One region of the Slackia heliotrinireducens DSM 20476 genome, then DNA from elsewhere that is predicted to be linked to it. Evidence: riboswitches for the same ligand, from Rfam matches in the RefSeq annotation. Region 1 holds a riboswitch; the other holds the start of a gene.
The links. Region 1 has a riboswitch for FMN ahead of SHEL_RS11810 (ECF transporter S component). Riboswitches for the same ligand answer to the same signal wherever they lie in the genome.

Region 1 (7,185 bases):
GAACCGCGGAGGAAAACGCCTGACGATTCGTTAAGCGCACGCGCGAGCCTGACGTGCTGCGGAGGTTTGAAGCCCGCCGAGGAAAGCACAACATTGAATCTGGTGCAAAAAACAGGGTTTTCGCCAACACGAACCCGAATCCGGTTCAATCAGTGTCCTCGGTGTACGCTACGGGCCATGCGACCCATGTCGAGGCGGGCGTCTGGAGCTGTGCACGAAGGCTACTTGCGATAAAAGTTTGCTGGGGGTAATATTTCTTCAGCATGTACCGGTGGTATAAGAGGAACCATGACTGAAACAACCGCAACACAGCAGGCCATTCTAGACAGTGCACGGCGCCATTTTTCGGAAAAGGGCTTCCGCGGGGCCTCTCTCAACCAGATTGTAAAGGATGCGGGCTTCACCAAAGGCGCGTTCTACGGGTATTACGCCAGCAAGGAGGAGCTGTTCCATGCGCTGGTCAGCGACACCTTCGAGGGCATGAGCCGTATCCTGGGGTCGATGACGGCGCAATGGCAGAGCTATCCCGACGAGGAACGCGTGGGCCAGTTGCCTGAAGCCTATCTCGATCACCTGCCTGAACTGGTCGATTTCTTCTTCGAACACCGTGACGACATGCGTCTTATCCTGACTAGATCCGAAGGCACGCGGTATGAGAACTTCCTGCAGGATTTCAGCGGGCGGAACATCGCGCGCATTGGGGAAGTCCTGGAGCGGGCACATCTGGAAGGGTGCATCGATCCGGACGTATTCGGTATGGTTATGGGCTCGTACTACTCGATGCTGGCCCAAATCGTGGTGAGCGATTGCCCGCGTGAAGAGGTGTATTCGAAGATGCGCGATGTCCAGACGGTGTTCCAGCACGGCTTGCTGGCGCTTTTGGACAGCGGCAATCATGGTGGGGAGATGCATGCGTAAAAGGGGGAGTGCGTCTTCCCACCGCATTTCAGACGTCCGATGCCCCAGCTTTCTTACAGAAGGATATTGAGCGCCACTACGCAGGCGATGCAAGCGCAGACCAGAAGCATGGCCAAGCCGTCTGCCGCGCGCAGCTTGAAGGGATTGAGCTTTGTGCGGCCCGTCCCACCGTGGTAGCAGCGCGCCTCCATGGCGCCGGAAAGGGTTTCGGCATGACGGAACGCGCTCGTGAACAGAGGTACCATCAGACTCGATATGCCCTTGAGGCCGTCCTTGAACACGTTGGCTGAAAAATGTGCGCCGCGGGATGCCTGAGCGGCGCGGATGACATTCAATTCCGTCATGAACTGGGGAAGGAACCGCAGGGCGATACCGAGGATCATGGCGAACTCATGGGCGGGAAACCCGATTTTCGCAAAGGGCTTGAGCAGGGCCTCCATGCCGTCGGTCAAATCGATGGTGGTGGTCGTCAGTGTCAGCAGGCTGGCGACAAGCAGCAGCAGGGTGAGTCGGATGCCCATGAACACGGCCAGGTGCACGCCGCCCTGGTTGATGACAATAGGTCCGAGCTGCAGCAGCACGGCGCCGTCATGCTCGAAGAAGATGTTGATGATGGCCGTGATGACTACGATGAACATGAGCGGCGCGATGGAATGCAGGGCTTGGCCCGCCGGCACGTGCGAGAGTGCGAAGGCCGCCGCTATGAACAGGGCGCATACTCCAAGGGCGGCGTAGCTGCCGCATGCGAAGATGGCTCCCATCATGGCGAGCATCGCCGTGATCTTGATGCGTGCGTCCAGGTTGTGCACCGCGCTGTCGGCGGCGTAGTATTTACCGAGCAATGCGTCGTTCATCAGGCACGCTGCTTCCAAACCTGAGCCACGGCGCTGGTCAGCGTCTCCAGGGTAAACAGCCCGTCGGGCTGCTGCAGGTCGATGCCTTTCGCCATGAGCTTGGACCCCACCCGTTGCGCGGCGGGCTGGCCCAGGCCGATGGCCTTCATCTGGTCGCCGTCGGCAAACACTTCGGCGGGCGTGCCCAAGGCATGCATCCGCCCTTGGTTGAGCATCAGCACCCGGGTGCACAGTCGCGCCAGGTCGTCCATGGCGTGGGACACCATGACCACGGTGAGCCCCTGTTCACGATGAAGCCTGGCTATGAACTGCAGAAAGTCCTCTCGGGATTTGGGGTCGAGGCCCGCCACCGGCTCGTCGAGCACCAGCACGGTGGGCTCCATGGCCAAAACGCCGGCGAAGGCGACGCGGCGCTGCTGTCCGCCGGACAGCCCGAAGGGGCTCGCGTCCCGCAGGGCGTCGGCATCTAGGTCGACGCGGTCCATGGCCTTGCGGTAGCGCTCTTCGGCCTCGTCGGCGCTGCAGCCCAGGTTGCGCGGCCCGAACACCACGTCTTCATACACGCTGGCTGCGAACAGCTGGTGTTCGGGGTATTGGAACACCATGCCGATGCCGGATTTGGCGGCGGTTTCGGGGTTGCCGACGGGCTCCCCATCGATGAGCACTCGTCCTTCGGTAGGTGTGAGCAGGCCGTTTATGTGTTGGATGAGGGTACTCTTGCCGCTGCCGGTATGCCCGGCGATGCCCAGGAACTCGCCCTTGTCCAACGTGAAGCTGATGTTGCGCAGCGCCCATACCTCATCGGGACGGTTGCCCCAATCGGCGCGGGGTTCGGCAGCAACGCGCTTGCGGCGCTTTGCGCGCTTGATGTCGGCGGCGTGCTGATAAGTGAAGCCGACATTGTCGAACTCGATCATTGCGCACCGCCTTCCGCAAACAGCCGCTCTACATCGCTGACCAGGTCGTCTTCGTCCACATGCACGCGCACGGGCACGCCCGCCTCACGCAATGCCAGGCTCGCCTTGACGGCGAACGGCACGTCGAGCGACAGCCGCTCGAGCTCCTGCGCCTGGGTCAGCACTTCTTCGGGGGTGCCCTCAAGGGCGACGGAGCCGGAGTCAAGCACCACGACGCGGTCTGCGTGGACGACCTCTTCCATATAGTGAGTGATCATGATGATGGTCATGCCCGCGTCGTTGAGCTCGCGGCAGACGCGCATGAGCCCGTTGCGGCCGCGGGGGTCGAGCATGGCGGAGGCTTCGTCCAACACCAGGATCTTCGGCCGCATGGCCAGCACGCCGGCAATGGCGACGCGCTGCTTCTGGCCGCCGGAAAGGGCGTTGGTCTCCTTGCGCTCGAAGCCCTGCAGACCCACCTGCTCAAGGGCTTCGGTCACGCGTTGGCGCAGCTCGGCTGCGGGAACGCCCAGGTTCTCCGGGCCGAATGCGACGTCGTTCTCAATCAGGTTGGCTACCAGCTGGTCGTCGGGGTTCTGAAACACCATGCCCGCGTTGCTCCTGATGAAATACAGGTTTTCGGGATCGGAGGTGTCGCATCCCAGCACCTGGGCGCTTCCGCGGTCGGGTGCCAGCAGGGCGTTGATATGCTTGGCAAGCGTGCTTTTGCCGCTGCCGTTGCCGCCCAGGATGCAGAGGAACTCGCCCTCCTGCACCGAAAGGTCGATACCCTTCAACACGAATTCATCGCCTGTGTAGGTGAACCAGGCGTCGTCCAGCCGTAGTGCTTCCATAGGTTTGGCCTAGCGGCCGCTCACCTGGTCTTTCTGCGGGGTGATGAGGTTGGAGATGCTCTTGTAGACCACCATGGTCAGAACGGAGTTCGCGACGCCCTTGACCACGTTGAAGGCCGCGATCCAGCCGGCAAGGCCCAGGACCACATCGGCAGGAACGCCGTACAGCGGGTCGATGAGGACGTTGGCGGGAACGGAAACGATGGACTGGACGAGTGTGGCCACGACCAACGCGATGACGGCGCCCTTGAAGGTGTGGTTCTTCTTGTAGATGAAGGCAGCGGGTACCACGAATGCGAGCACCATGACGATGTTCATGAGGGCGCCCACCCAGTTGCCGGAAATCATGCCGTGGGCCACGGCGGTGATGGCTCCGACGACGAAGCCTGCCAGCGGTCCGTAGGCGAAGCCCGCCACGGCGCAGGGCGTGAAGGACACGTCCAGCTTCAGGAAGGGAACGGCGGCGAAAATGGGGAATTCCAAAAAGCTCAGCAGGATGGCGATGGCTGCAAGCAGCGCCATGGTGACGAGGGTGCGGGTATCCCACTTGTTGGTGTTTGTCATGGTCGGCATAACGAGTCCTTTCTTTCACCCAAGGCAACGATGCTCCTGACGGCCGTTCCTTGGAGCACGGTCGTCGGCATGAATCCGTTTGCATAGGTTACACAGGCTCGCCGCAGATGCGGGGCTTCTGCTTCTTCCATCCGGACTGTACCGTTGGTCTGGGAATCTAACCCAAGTCAGCCCGAAGCCGCAGCCTCGGGGTCGCGGACTTGCCATGCAGGTTTACCGCCAGTGGGGACTTCCACCCCGCCCTGAAACAGAATTCAATGGGGCAAGTATACGCTTGCGTGGGGCAAGCGTAAAGGCCGCACTGGCGTTTCGAACGGACGATGCATAGGGAGATGTCCGCATAATGGGCGTTTTCCATAACCATGCGGCGAAATGCCCGCGGGCACAATGCAGCGGCGGCCGCAGGAAGGGTCCCTGCGGCCGCCGCGAGCGGTTGCGGTATGGGGAAGCGATGCGTTACAGCAGATGGATGTTGTGGCTTTCGCACGCGTCGATCATGTCCTGGGGCCAGATGCTGGCCTGGACCTCGCCCACGTGCACGCGGCCCAACAGCAGCATGCACAGACGCGACTGGCCGATGCCGCCGCCCATGGTGTAGGGGAGCTCCTTCTCCAGGATCATGCGGTGGAACGGCATGTTCGCACGCTCCTCGCAGCCGGCCTTCTTGAGCTGTTCGAGCAGCGAATCCTCGTCGACGCGGATGCCCATGCTGGAGATTTCCAGCGAGCGGCCCAGCGGTTCGTACCACATGAGGATGTCGCCGTTGAGGTGCCAGTCGTCGTAGTCGGGGGCGCGGCCGTCATGCTTTTCGCCGTTGGAGAGCGTGTCGCCGATGCCCATGACGAACACGCAGCCCAGCTTCTTGCAGATGGCGTCTTCGCGCTGCCCGGGGGTCATGTCGGGATACATCTGCAGGAGCTCTTCGGAGGAGATGAAGTGGATCTCGTCGGGCAGATGGTGGACGGCATGGGGGTACTTGTACCAGACCTCATGCTCCATGTGCTTGATGATGCGGAAGATGTCCTTGGCGGCCTGGCGCAGCGTTTCCTCGGTGCGCTCCTCCTTGGAGATGACGCGTTCCCAGTCCCATTGGTCCACGTAGATGGAGTGCAGGTTGTCCAGCTCCTCGTCGCGGCGGATGGCGTTCATGTTGGTGTAGATGCCTTCGTGGGGCAGGTAGCCGTACTTCTTGAGAGCCATGCGCTTCCACTTGGCCAGAGACTGCACGACTTCCACCGGCTCGTCGGGGGCCCAGGGCACGTCGAAGCTTACGGGGCGCTCCACGCCGTTGAGGTTGTCGTTCAAGCCGGTGTTCTGGAATACGTACAGCGGCGCAGACACGCGCGAAAGGCGCATTTCGCGACCGTATTCACGCTGGAACGTGTCGCGGATGTATTTGATGGCTTCTTCCGTCTCGCGGGCGGACATTTTGGGGTCGTACCCCTCTGGTAGGATCAGGGTCATGGTTGGTACTGCTCTTTCTCGTTCATCGGAAAACGTTGGTAGCGATTGTACCCTTGATAGGTAGGTTCGTGTCGGTAAACGGGATTTGTCACACGCTGTTAACGCAACCTTGTTGGTTGTGCATGGCCCCGGCCGTGGCTTTTCTGGGGCTGGCACAGCCGCAGAAACCATGCGGAAACCCTGATGGGAAACGTGCGGGCGGAAGGTTCGCGTACAATTGCCGCCATGGACGGAAAAAGGGACAACGCAACCATCGAGCGCTTCGCCGTAGCGGCGGTGCTGGCGGCCGCATGCCTTGCGATTCGCTTTGCCGCCGGGCGCTTTCCTGAATTGTTCTTTCCCGCCTACCGTGGTTTTTCGAAAGGGCTGATGGGGATCCTTTCGACGGTCACAGGCGTGGCCCCCGTCGCCTTGTGGGACTTCCTGGTCGTGGCGCTGGCGGCGGTGGCTTTTGCTGCGTTGGCGCTGCGTGTGCGGGGCGGGAAGCGAATCATGCCTTGGATTTCAGCGGTCGCCCTTGCGGTTTCGGTTGCGGCGACGCTGTTCGTGGGCGGATGGGCGCTCAACCACTACGCGCCGCCCCTGTCCGACGAGCTGGGGCTTAAGACTCACGAAAGCTCTGCCGAGCAGTTGGCCGAGGCAACGCGGTATTACCTTAACCAGGCGGCGCAGCTAGCGCCCCAGGTGCCGCGGACTGGAGAAGGACACCTTGCCGACCAGGACTTTTACGAGCTCGGAGCCATCGCCGGTGCGGCGTACGGCCCGCTGGAGGGCCGCTACGACGTGTTTTCGGACGGGTCCCATGCTCCGGTGAAGGCGCTGCTGCTGTGGGGCGAGCCGCATCTCTATTTAGGATACGTGGGCATATTTATGCCCGTCACGGGTGAATCAAGCGTTGCCTACAACTGCGCGAACGCGGACCGTCCCTTCACCATGTGCCACGAGGCGGCCCATCGGCTGGGCATCGCCAGCGAAGAAGAGGCCAACTTCGCCGCGTTTCTGGCCTGCGATGCCAGCGACGACGTACGCTTCAGATACTCAGGCTATTACAACGCTTTCTCATATTGTTACAGCGCGCTGTACCGGGCCGACCCCGAGCTTGCGGGCCAGCTGTTGGAGGACGCGATGGATGGCGAAAACGCCCTGGGCGTGGCGTTGGTGCTGACCGATTCGTCGGACACGCGTGCCCATTACGACGCCTATGAGGGGTCGCTGGAGGATGTGGGCGACGCCGTCAACAACACGTACCTGCGGGGCTTTGGTGAAGAAGCCGGCGTGCAGTCCTACGGCATCGTCGTGGACTATCTGATTGCATGGTATGAACAGGACGCTTCTCAAGCGTGACAAGCTACGCTTGGTTTTCCATCCGGTCGATCCAAAGACGGGCCATGGTCGCGTGTCCAGCGGACGTGGGGTGCAGGCCGTCGATGGTCTCGTAAGTCAGATGCGAGGCGGCCAGGTCGATAAGGTGCACGGAGTCGGGGCGGGCATGCGCCACCTGGCGGATGACGTCGTTGTATTCTGCCAGCGCCACGCCCGAAGCGTTCTTCGTAGGGAACCGCCAGCCTGGGAACATCCAGGTGGGGGAGTCGGGAATGTGGCCGCGCATCAACGTGGCGCAGTACA
Region 2 (7,185 bases), 1.3 Mb from region 1:
GCGTTTCGGGGGTGGGGCCAAAAGTTGCGCTTGCAGCGCTCAGCGTGTACAAGCCGGAAGAGCTGGCCAATGCCATCGCAGCGGGGGATGTCAAGGCCGTGTCCATGATCCCGGGTGTCGGCAAGAAAACCGCCCAACGTATGATTCTGGAGCTGAAGGGCAGCTTCTCGGATGAGAATATGCAGTCGCTGTTCGACCAAGAGACGGCGGAGGCAACAAGACGTTTGGAAGGCGCTCGGGAAGCGTTGCTTTCCATGGGGTTCTCGTCCGCCGAAGCGGATTTGGCTTTGAAAGATGCGCCGGAAGAGCTGCATACCGATTCGGCGCTGATACAATATGCATTACGCCGCTTGGGCTCTCTGTAAAGCGCTTATGGCGCGGCACTGTTTCTCTATGATGTGGTGATTATGACCGATGGTTTTGAAATAGAAGGATTGGTATTCGAGGCGGGTTCCCGGTCGAACAAGTCGGCGGGTCAAACCGGCCCCCGTGCCGTCACGCCCGAGCTGACCGAAGACGACTTGGCGCTCGACCGTTCACTGCGCCCGAAACATCTGGATGACTATATCGGGCAGACGCGCGTCAAAGACAGCCTGTCCATTCTTATTCAGGCGGCCAAGCAGCGCGGCGAATGCATGGACCATGTGCTGTTCAGCGGCCCTCCGGGCTTGGGTAAAACCACGCTTGCAACGGTGGTGGCAAACGAGCTGGGGGCCAACATCCGCACTACCAGCGGCCCTGCCATCGCCCGTACCGGCGATCTGGCCGCCATCCTCACAAACCTGGAAGACGGCGATGTACTGTTCATCGATGAGATTCATCGGCTGAACCGCCAGGTGGAAGAGGTTTTGTATCCGGCGCTTGAGGACTACGTGCTCGACATCGTCGTCGGCAAAGGTCCCGCCGCCCGCAGCATCCGCCTGGACCTTCCCAAGTTCACATTGGTGGGGGCCACCACCCGTACGGGTTTGCTTACCGGCCCTTTGCGCGATCGCTTCGGCATTGTGTTCCGTCTGGATTACTACACCCCGGAAGAGCTCGCAGGCATCGTGAAGCGCTCGGCCGGTATTCTGGATGTGGCCATCGACGAAGAAGGCGCCCTGGAAATCGCGCGTCGAAGTCGTGGAACGCCGCGTTTGGCAAACCGCATGCTCAAACGCGTGCGGGATTGGGCGCAGGTGCGCGGAACCGGCGACATCGACGAGGATACGGCCGCCCAGGCCCTGAGCTTCTTCGAGGTCGACTCCCTCGGTTTGGACGCCCTTGACAATAAAATATTGGAGCTGCTCTGCGTCGGCTTCGACGGCAGGCCTGTCGGTTTGTCTACGTTGGCCAGCGCACTGTCGGAGGATCCCGATACGGTCGAGGACGTGTATGAGCCATATCTCATTCAACAGGGGCTTATCATGCGCACGCCGAAGGGCCGTCAGGCTACGGACCGCGCTTTCGAGCATATTGGAATCAAGAGGGTTTAAATGCTGCAGCAAGACTACCTGATGCGCTTGATCATTCAATTCGTCGCCGCAACTACTCGTTCAATTGAGATCGGCAAGGTGCGGCCGAAAGAGGCCGCAGAAGGTTTGGAAGACGCCATGTCCGAAGCTCTGGACATGGACGCTTCCACGTTGTTGCGCCTTGAGCCCGAAAGCCTTTCGGACATTCTGCGAGTTTCGGGGGTCGACCCCGATCTGATGGAGTACATCATCCGTTCGATGCTGCTTGAGGCCTGGTATCTCGAGGAGGCGAATCTGCCGAAAACCGGTCAGCTTCGCAGGGATCAGGCTCGCGCCCTGGCATACATGTACGGGCTTGAAGACACTTTGGATTTCGACATACCCGTTGAAGACTTGGAAACGGAGCTGCGCCGTTTGGCGGAGGAGGACGGCATCGATTTTGATGCCCCTTGGTCTGACGACTGATTCAATATCGAATCGTAAATACGACAGCATTCATACTTCAAATTCTATATAAATTAGTCGTGAATGCCATATGATGAAACATTAATATACCAGTTCAAAAGCTTGTTTGAATTGTGCCGATTACGATAAAACTCGGGGTTTTCCCCGACTGTAAACTTATTTGTTGACAAAACAAAGGATAATGACCATTGGTTGGTTTCGCGAAAAGCGAATTGGTTGGCTGGCATGAAAAACCAGTCTGAGTTTTCCTTGTGGAAAGAAAGAGACCGCACATGGCTGAAGGCACTGTCAAATGGTTTAGTCCCGAAAAGGGCTACGGGTTCATCTCCCAGGCCGACGGAGAAAATTTGTTCGTCCATTTCTCTGAGATTCAGATGGATGGCTACAAGACTCTCGAAGAGGGCGCGAAGGTTACCTTCGAAGTCACCGAAGGCGCAAACGGCAAGAAGCAGGCTAGCAACGTGGTTCCCCAATAGGGACGCGGTTGTTTCCAGTTTTTAAGCTAGATGATGAACGGCGGGAGGGACGCACGGTTCCTCCCGCCGTTTACGTTTACCGACATTGAGATATAGGACAGCTTCGCCGCTTCTGTTGATATTCGGCGCAATGCGCTGCCCGTTGTCTCGAAATCGGCCGCTTTTGGGGTTGACCCATCACTTTAGTGCGCTATACTGACCCCGATGTCTGTTCAGGGCGAGGTGAAATTCCTCACTGGCGGTAACGGGGAAACCCGAAGTCCGCGACCCTCTTAACGGAGGCTGATTCGGTGCAAGTCCGAAACCAACGGTTACAGTCCGGATGGAAGAACACGATGTCATGTACGTGGCCCGTAGTGGGTCGCGATATGTGATGCATCCATAACCATCATGCGCACCTGCAGACATGCGGGTGTTTTTTATTGCCCGCACGCGATAGGACGACATCGGGAAGGCGGGCGCCATGACCGCAGACGAGAAGATGATGCGCCGGGCAATCGAGCTGGCTCGCACGGCTGCGGGCTGGACCAATCCGAATCCGCTGGTTGGAGCCGTCATCGTAAAGGACGGCCGCGTTATCGGCGAAGGTTGCCACGAGCGTTACGGCGACTTGCACGCCGAACGCAACGCATTGGCGTCGTGCACCGAATCGCCGCAGGGCGCCACCATGTACGTGACGCTCGAGCCCTGCAGCCACACCGGAAAACAGCCTCCGTGTGCCGACGCGTTGGTCGAAGCGGGAATCGCGCGGGTGGTCGTGGGTTCGCGCGACCCCAATCCGTTGGTGTCGGGTCGCGGCATTGCACGGCTGCGCGCCGCCGGCATCCAGGTGGAAGAGGACTTCCTCCGCCAGGAGTGCGACGGGATCAATCCCGTGTTCTTCCATTTCATCACGACGAAGACGCCTTATGTGGTAGCCAAGTGGGCCATGACCGCCGATGGGAAGATCGCCACGGCAACCCGTGATGCCAGGTGGGTCTCCTGCGAAGCATCCCGCGCCGACACCCATGAGCTTCGACACCGTCTGGCCGGCATCATGGTCGGCGTCAACACGGTGCTCGCCGACGACCCCATGCTCAACGCGCGGCGCGGCGTGCCAAGCAACCAGCCGTTGCGCATCGTGTGTGACTCGTCTTTAAGGATTCCGCTGGACAGCGCTCTTGTGCGCTCGGCAACCGAAGTGCCCGTGCTTGTGGCGTGCGCCTGCAACATCGACCAAGGGGAACGCCTGGATAAGGCTATCCGTTTGCGGGCGGCCGGCGTCGACGTGGTGTCGCTTCCGGGGGCCGACGGCAAGGTGGACCTTGCCGCTCTTATGGCGCATCTGGGCGAATCGGGCGTCGACTCCGTCCTGGTGGAGGGCGGTGGCACCCTGCACGCGAACATGTTCAAAAGCGGCCTGGTCGACGAGGTGGTCGTTTACCTTGCACCCAAGGTGTGCGGTGGCACGAGCGCACCGACCCCTGTGGGCGGCGCGGGAGCGGCCCTTATGGCTGACGCCCTTCAATTGGGAAAACCCCAGGTAGACATCGTGGGCGACGACGTCCGTCTGACATATCGACTGAATCGAGGGATTTAGATGTTCACTGGCATCGTTGAGGAGATGGGAACGGTTCGGCGCGTCCTGCCCGGCGCCCGAGCGGGCAAAATCACCATCGGAGCGTCCAAGGTGCTCGGCGGCACGCAGATCGGCGACAGCATCGCCGTCAACGGCGTGTGCCTGACTGTGGTGGAGATGGGCGCCGACAGCTTCGTGGCCGACGTCATGCCCGAAACCCTGTCCAAATCGGGGCTCGGCCAGCTCAAAACCGGGGACAAAGTGAACCTGGAGCGGGCCATGGCCGCTGACGGGAGGTTCGGCGGGCATATCGTGTCGGGCCACATCGACGGCACGGGCCGCATTGCGGAGATGCGTCCCGATCAGAATGCGGTGCGGGTGCGCATCTCTGCGCCGGCCGGCATTCTCGCCCTCATTGTGGAGAAGGGGTCCATTGCGATCGACGGCATCAGCCTGACGGTTGCTTCGGTGTCCGCCACCGACTTCCAGGTGTCTCTCATTCCCCATACCGGGGAGGAGACGACCCTGCTCAAGAAGCGCGCAGGGGACATCGTCAACCTGGAAAACGATGTGGTGGGCAAGTACGTGCAGAAGCTGTTGGGAAGCGCTTTGGGCAAGCCGGCGGAGCAGGCTCCGTTGCAAGAAGCGTCTTCCGGCATGACCGTCGAGTTCCTCCAAAAATACGGGTTCTAACAACACAGTTGTGAATAGAGGCGCGAAGCGCCGCACGAGAAAGGAAAGAAGATGACGAACGTCTTCGAAGAGCAAGAGGTTCTATCCGCAAACGCCGTCCGCATGGGCTCCATCCAGGACGCCATCAACGAGCTGCAGGCAGGCCATCTCATCCTGGTCGTCGACGACCCCGACCGTGAGAACGAAGGCGACCTGATCTGCGCCGCGGAATACGCGACCACCTACAACGTGAACTTTATGGCGACGCACGCCAAGGGCCTCATCTGCATGCCGATGAGCTCGGAGCTCGCCCACAAACTGAATTTCCCGCCCATGGTCTCCGAGAACACCGACAACCACGAGACCGCGTTCACCGTTTCGGTGGACCACGTGGACACCACCACGGGTATCTCGGCGGTGGAACGCTCCTATACCGCCATGAAGTGCGTAGATGAGAAGTCCAAGCCCGAGGATTTCCGCAGGCCCGGCCATATGTTCCCGCTGATCGCCAAGGCGGGCGGCGTGTTGGAGCGCAACGGCCACACCGAAGCCACCGTCGATCTGCTGCGCCATGCCGGCATGAAGCAGTGCGGATTGTGCTGCGAGATCATGCGCGAAGACGGCAGCATGATGCGTACCGCCGAGCTTCTGGACTTCGCCGAGGCCCACGGCATCGTCATGGTGTCCATCAAGCAGCTGCAGGACTACTGCCGCGAGCATGACAACCACATGAAGGAACAGGCCTGCGCCACACTTCCCACCGCGTACGGCGAATTCGAAATCCACGGTTTTGTGAACGACATCACGGGCGAAGAGCACGTGGCCCTGGTCAAGGGCAACATCGGCGACGGGCAGGATGTTCTGGTGCGTGTGCACAGCGAGTGCCTGACCGGCGACGTGTTCGGCAGCCATCGCTGCGATTGCGGCGAGCAGCTGCACAGCGCTATGAGCCAAATCGAGGCGGAGGGCCGCGGCGTGGTCCTGTACATGCGCCAGGAGGGTCGCGGCATCGGCCTCATGAACAAGATTCGCGCCTACAAGCTGCAGGAACAGGGGATGGATACCGTCGACGCCAACGTGGCGTTGGGATTCGAGCCTGACATGCGCGAATACTGGAGCGGTGCGCAGATCCTGCGCAATCTGGGCTGCAGGTCCATCCGTCTTCTGACGAACAACCCGGACAAGGTCTACGGGCTGAAGGGCTTCAATCTGAAGATCACCGAGCGCGTGCCCATCGAGATCGAACCGCAGGAGCATGACCGCAAATACCTGGAGACCAAGCGCGATCGCATGGGCCACCAGTTCACAAATATCCTCAACGATTAGAAAACATGCCGCAGGCCGGCGCAACAGAAAGGACGAACAATGGCAGTAAGGGTTATCGAGGGCAAGGTCGTAAACGAAGGCATCAAGGTCGGCATTGTGCTGCCCCGTTTCAACGAGTTCATCACGGGCAAGCTGCTGGATGGCGCGCTGGATGCGCTGCGCCGCCACAACGTGGCCGATGAGGATGTCACCGTGGCGTGGGTTCCCGGCGCATTCGAGGTGCCGGTCGTTGCCCAGAAGATGGCCGAATCCGACGACTACGACGCGGTTATCGCGCTGGGTGCCGTCATCCGCGGCGCCACCGGGCATTACGACGTGGTGGTGAACGAAGTATCCAAGGGCATCGCGCAAATCTCCCTGAAGACCGGCAAACCCGTCATGATGGGCGTGCTGACCACCGATACCATCGAGCAGGCCGTCGAGCGCGCGGGCACCAAGGCCGGCAACAAGGGTTACGAATGCGCCGTGGGTGCCATAGAGATGGTGAACGTGCTTCGCCAGCTGTAGGTTCTGGCTTGCCGCGTGACGGATGCGCCGGCGGATGTGCACGAAGTCGAGAGGTGCACGGCCGGAAGCCGTCACGCGGTGTATTCTTCGGTATGTTAGTGGACAACACAGATGAATATGTGGTCTAAAAGGCCGCATTGTGATGAAAATGAAGCAAAGCACGACAGTAGATGCGTACGCTTCGCCGCTTCGTGCACATCGGCTGGTCCGCACGTGGCGGGAAAGCCGGTTTCGGAGGTTTTGATGGCTCTATCCACGGTGGTTTTCGATTTCGACGGGACGCTGCATGACAGCATGCAGGTGTATCCGCGCGCCCTGAAGGCGGTTTGCCAGGGGCTTATGGATCGCGGGCTCGTCGAGCGCCGCGAGATGGGCGACGGGGAAATCGCCGGCTACATCGGCCTTACCACGAAGGAGATGTGGCAGACCTTCGCCCCCGACCTGGACGAGGCTACGCAGCGGCAGTCGGGAATCGAGGTTGGCCGCACTATGGACGAGCTCATCGCGAACGGGGAAAGCAAACTGTACGACGGTGTGCCCGACATGTTGCAGCGGGTGTTCGATATGGGTCTTGACCTGGTGTTTTTGAGCAACTGCCGCATTGCGTACCAAGAAGTGTGCCGCAAGGCGTTCGGGATGGACGCATGGTTTTCGGCGTACTACAACTCCGAAGAAGCCCACGACCTGCCCAAAGAGGTGATCTTCGAACGCATTGCCGAGGTATTCG

Region 2: it holds a riboswitch for FMN, as region 1 does, so the genes downstream of both, ribD (bifunctional diaminohydroxyphosphoribosylaminopyrimidine deaminase/5-amino-6-(5-phosphoribosylamino)uracil reductase RibD) here and SHEL_RS11810 (ECF transporter S component) in region 1, are expected to answer to the same signal.

The regions. Positions count from the first base shown of each region.
Region 1 covers NC_013165.1:2,660,512-2,667,696, reverse strand. Annotated here, with positions in the region: gene SHEL_RS14580 (TetR/AcrR family transcriptional regulator) at 289-918, shown strand; gene SHEL_RS11825 (energy-coupling factor transporter transmembrane component T family protein) at 972-1,772, opposite strand; gene SHEL_RS11820 (energy-coupling factor transporter ATPase) at 1,772-2,689, opposite strand; gene SHEL_RS11815 (energy-coupling factor transporter ATPase) at 2,686-3,522, opposite strand; gene SHEL_RS11810 (ECF transporter S component) at 3,532-4,095, opposite strand; FMN riboswitch at 4,211-4,349, opposite strand; gene asnA (aspartate--ammonia ligase) at 4,552-5,559, opposite strand; gene SHEL_RS11800 (DUF3810 domain-containing protein) at 5,743-6,903, shown strand; gene SHEL_RS14575 (SGNH/GDSL hydrolase family protein) at 6,908-7,185, opposite strand, start outside.
Region 2 covers NC_013165.1:820,451-827,635, forward strand. Annotated here, with positions in the region: gene ruvA (Holliday junction branch migration protein RuvA) at 1-365, shown strand, start outside; gene ruvB (Holliday junction branch migration DNA helicase RuvB) at 408-1,475, shown strand; gene SHEL_RS03450 (hypothetical protein) at 1,476-1,919, shown strand; gene SHEL_RS03455 (cold-shock protein) at 2,192-2,395, shown strand; FMN riboswitch at 2,600-2,733, shown strand; gene ribD (bifunctional diaminohydroxyphosphoribosylaminopyrimidine deaminase/5-amino-6-(5-phosphoribosylamino)uracil reductase RibD) at 2,859-3,974, shown strand; gene SHEL_RS03465 (riboflavin synthase) at 3,975-4,646, shown strand; gene SHEL_RS03470 (bifunctional 3,4-dihydroxy-2-butanone-4-phosphate synthase/GTP cyclohydrolase II) at 4,698-5,951, shown strand; gene ribH (6,7-dimethyl-8-ribityllumazine synthase) at 5,991-6,458, shown strand; gene SHEL_RS03480 (HAD family hydrolase) at 6,702-7,185, shown strand, end outside.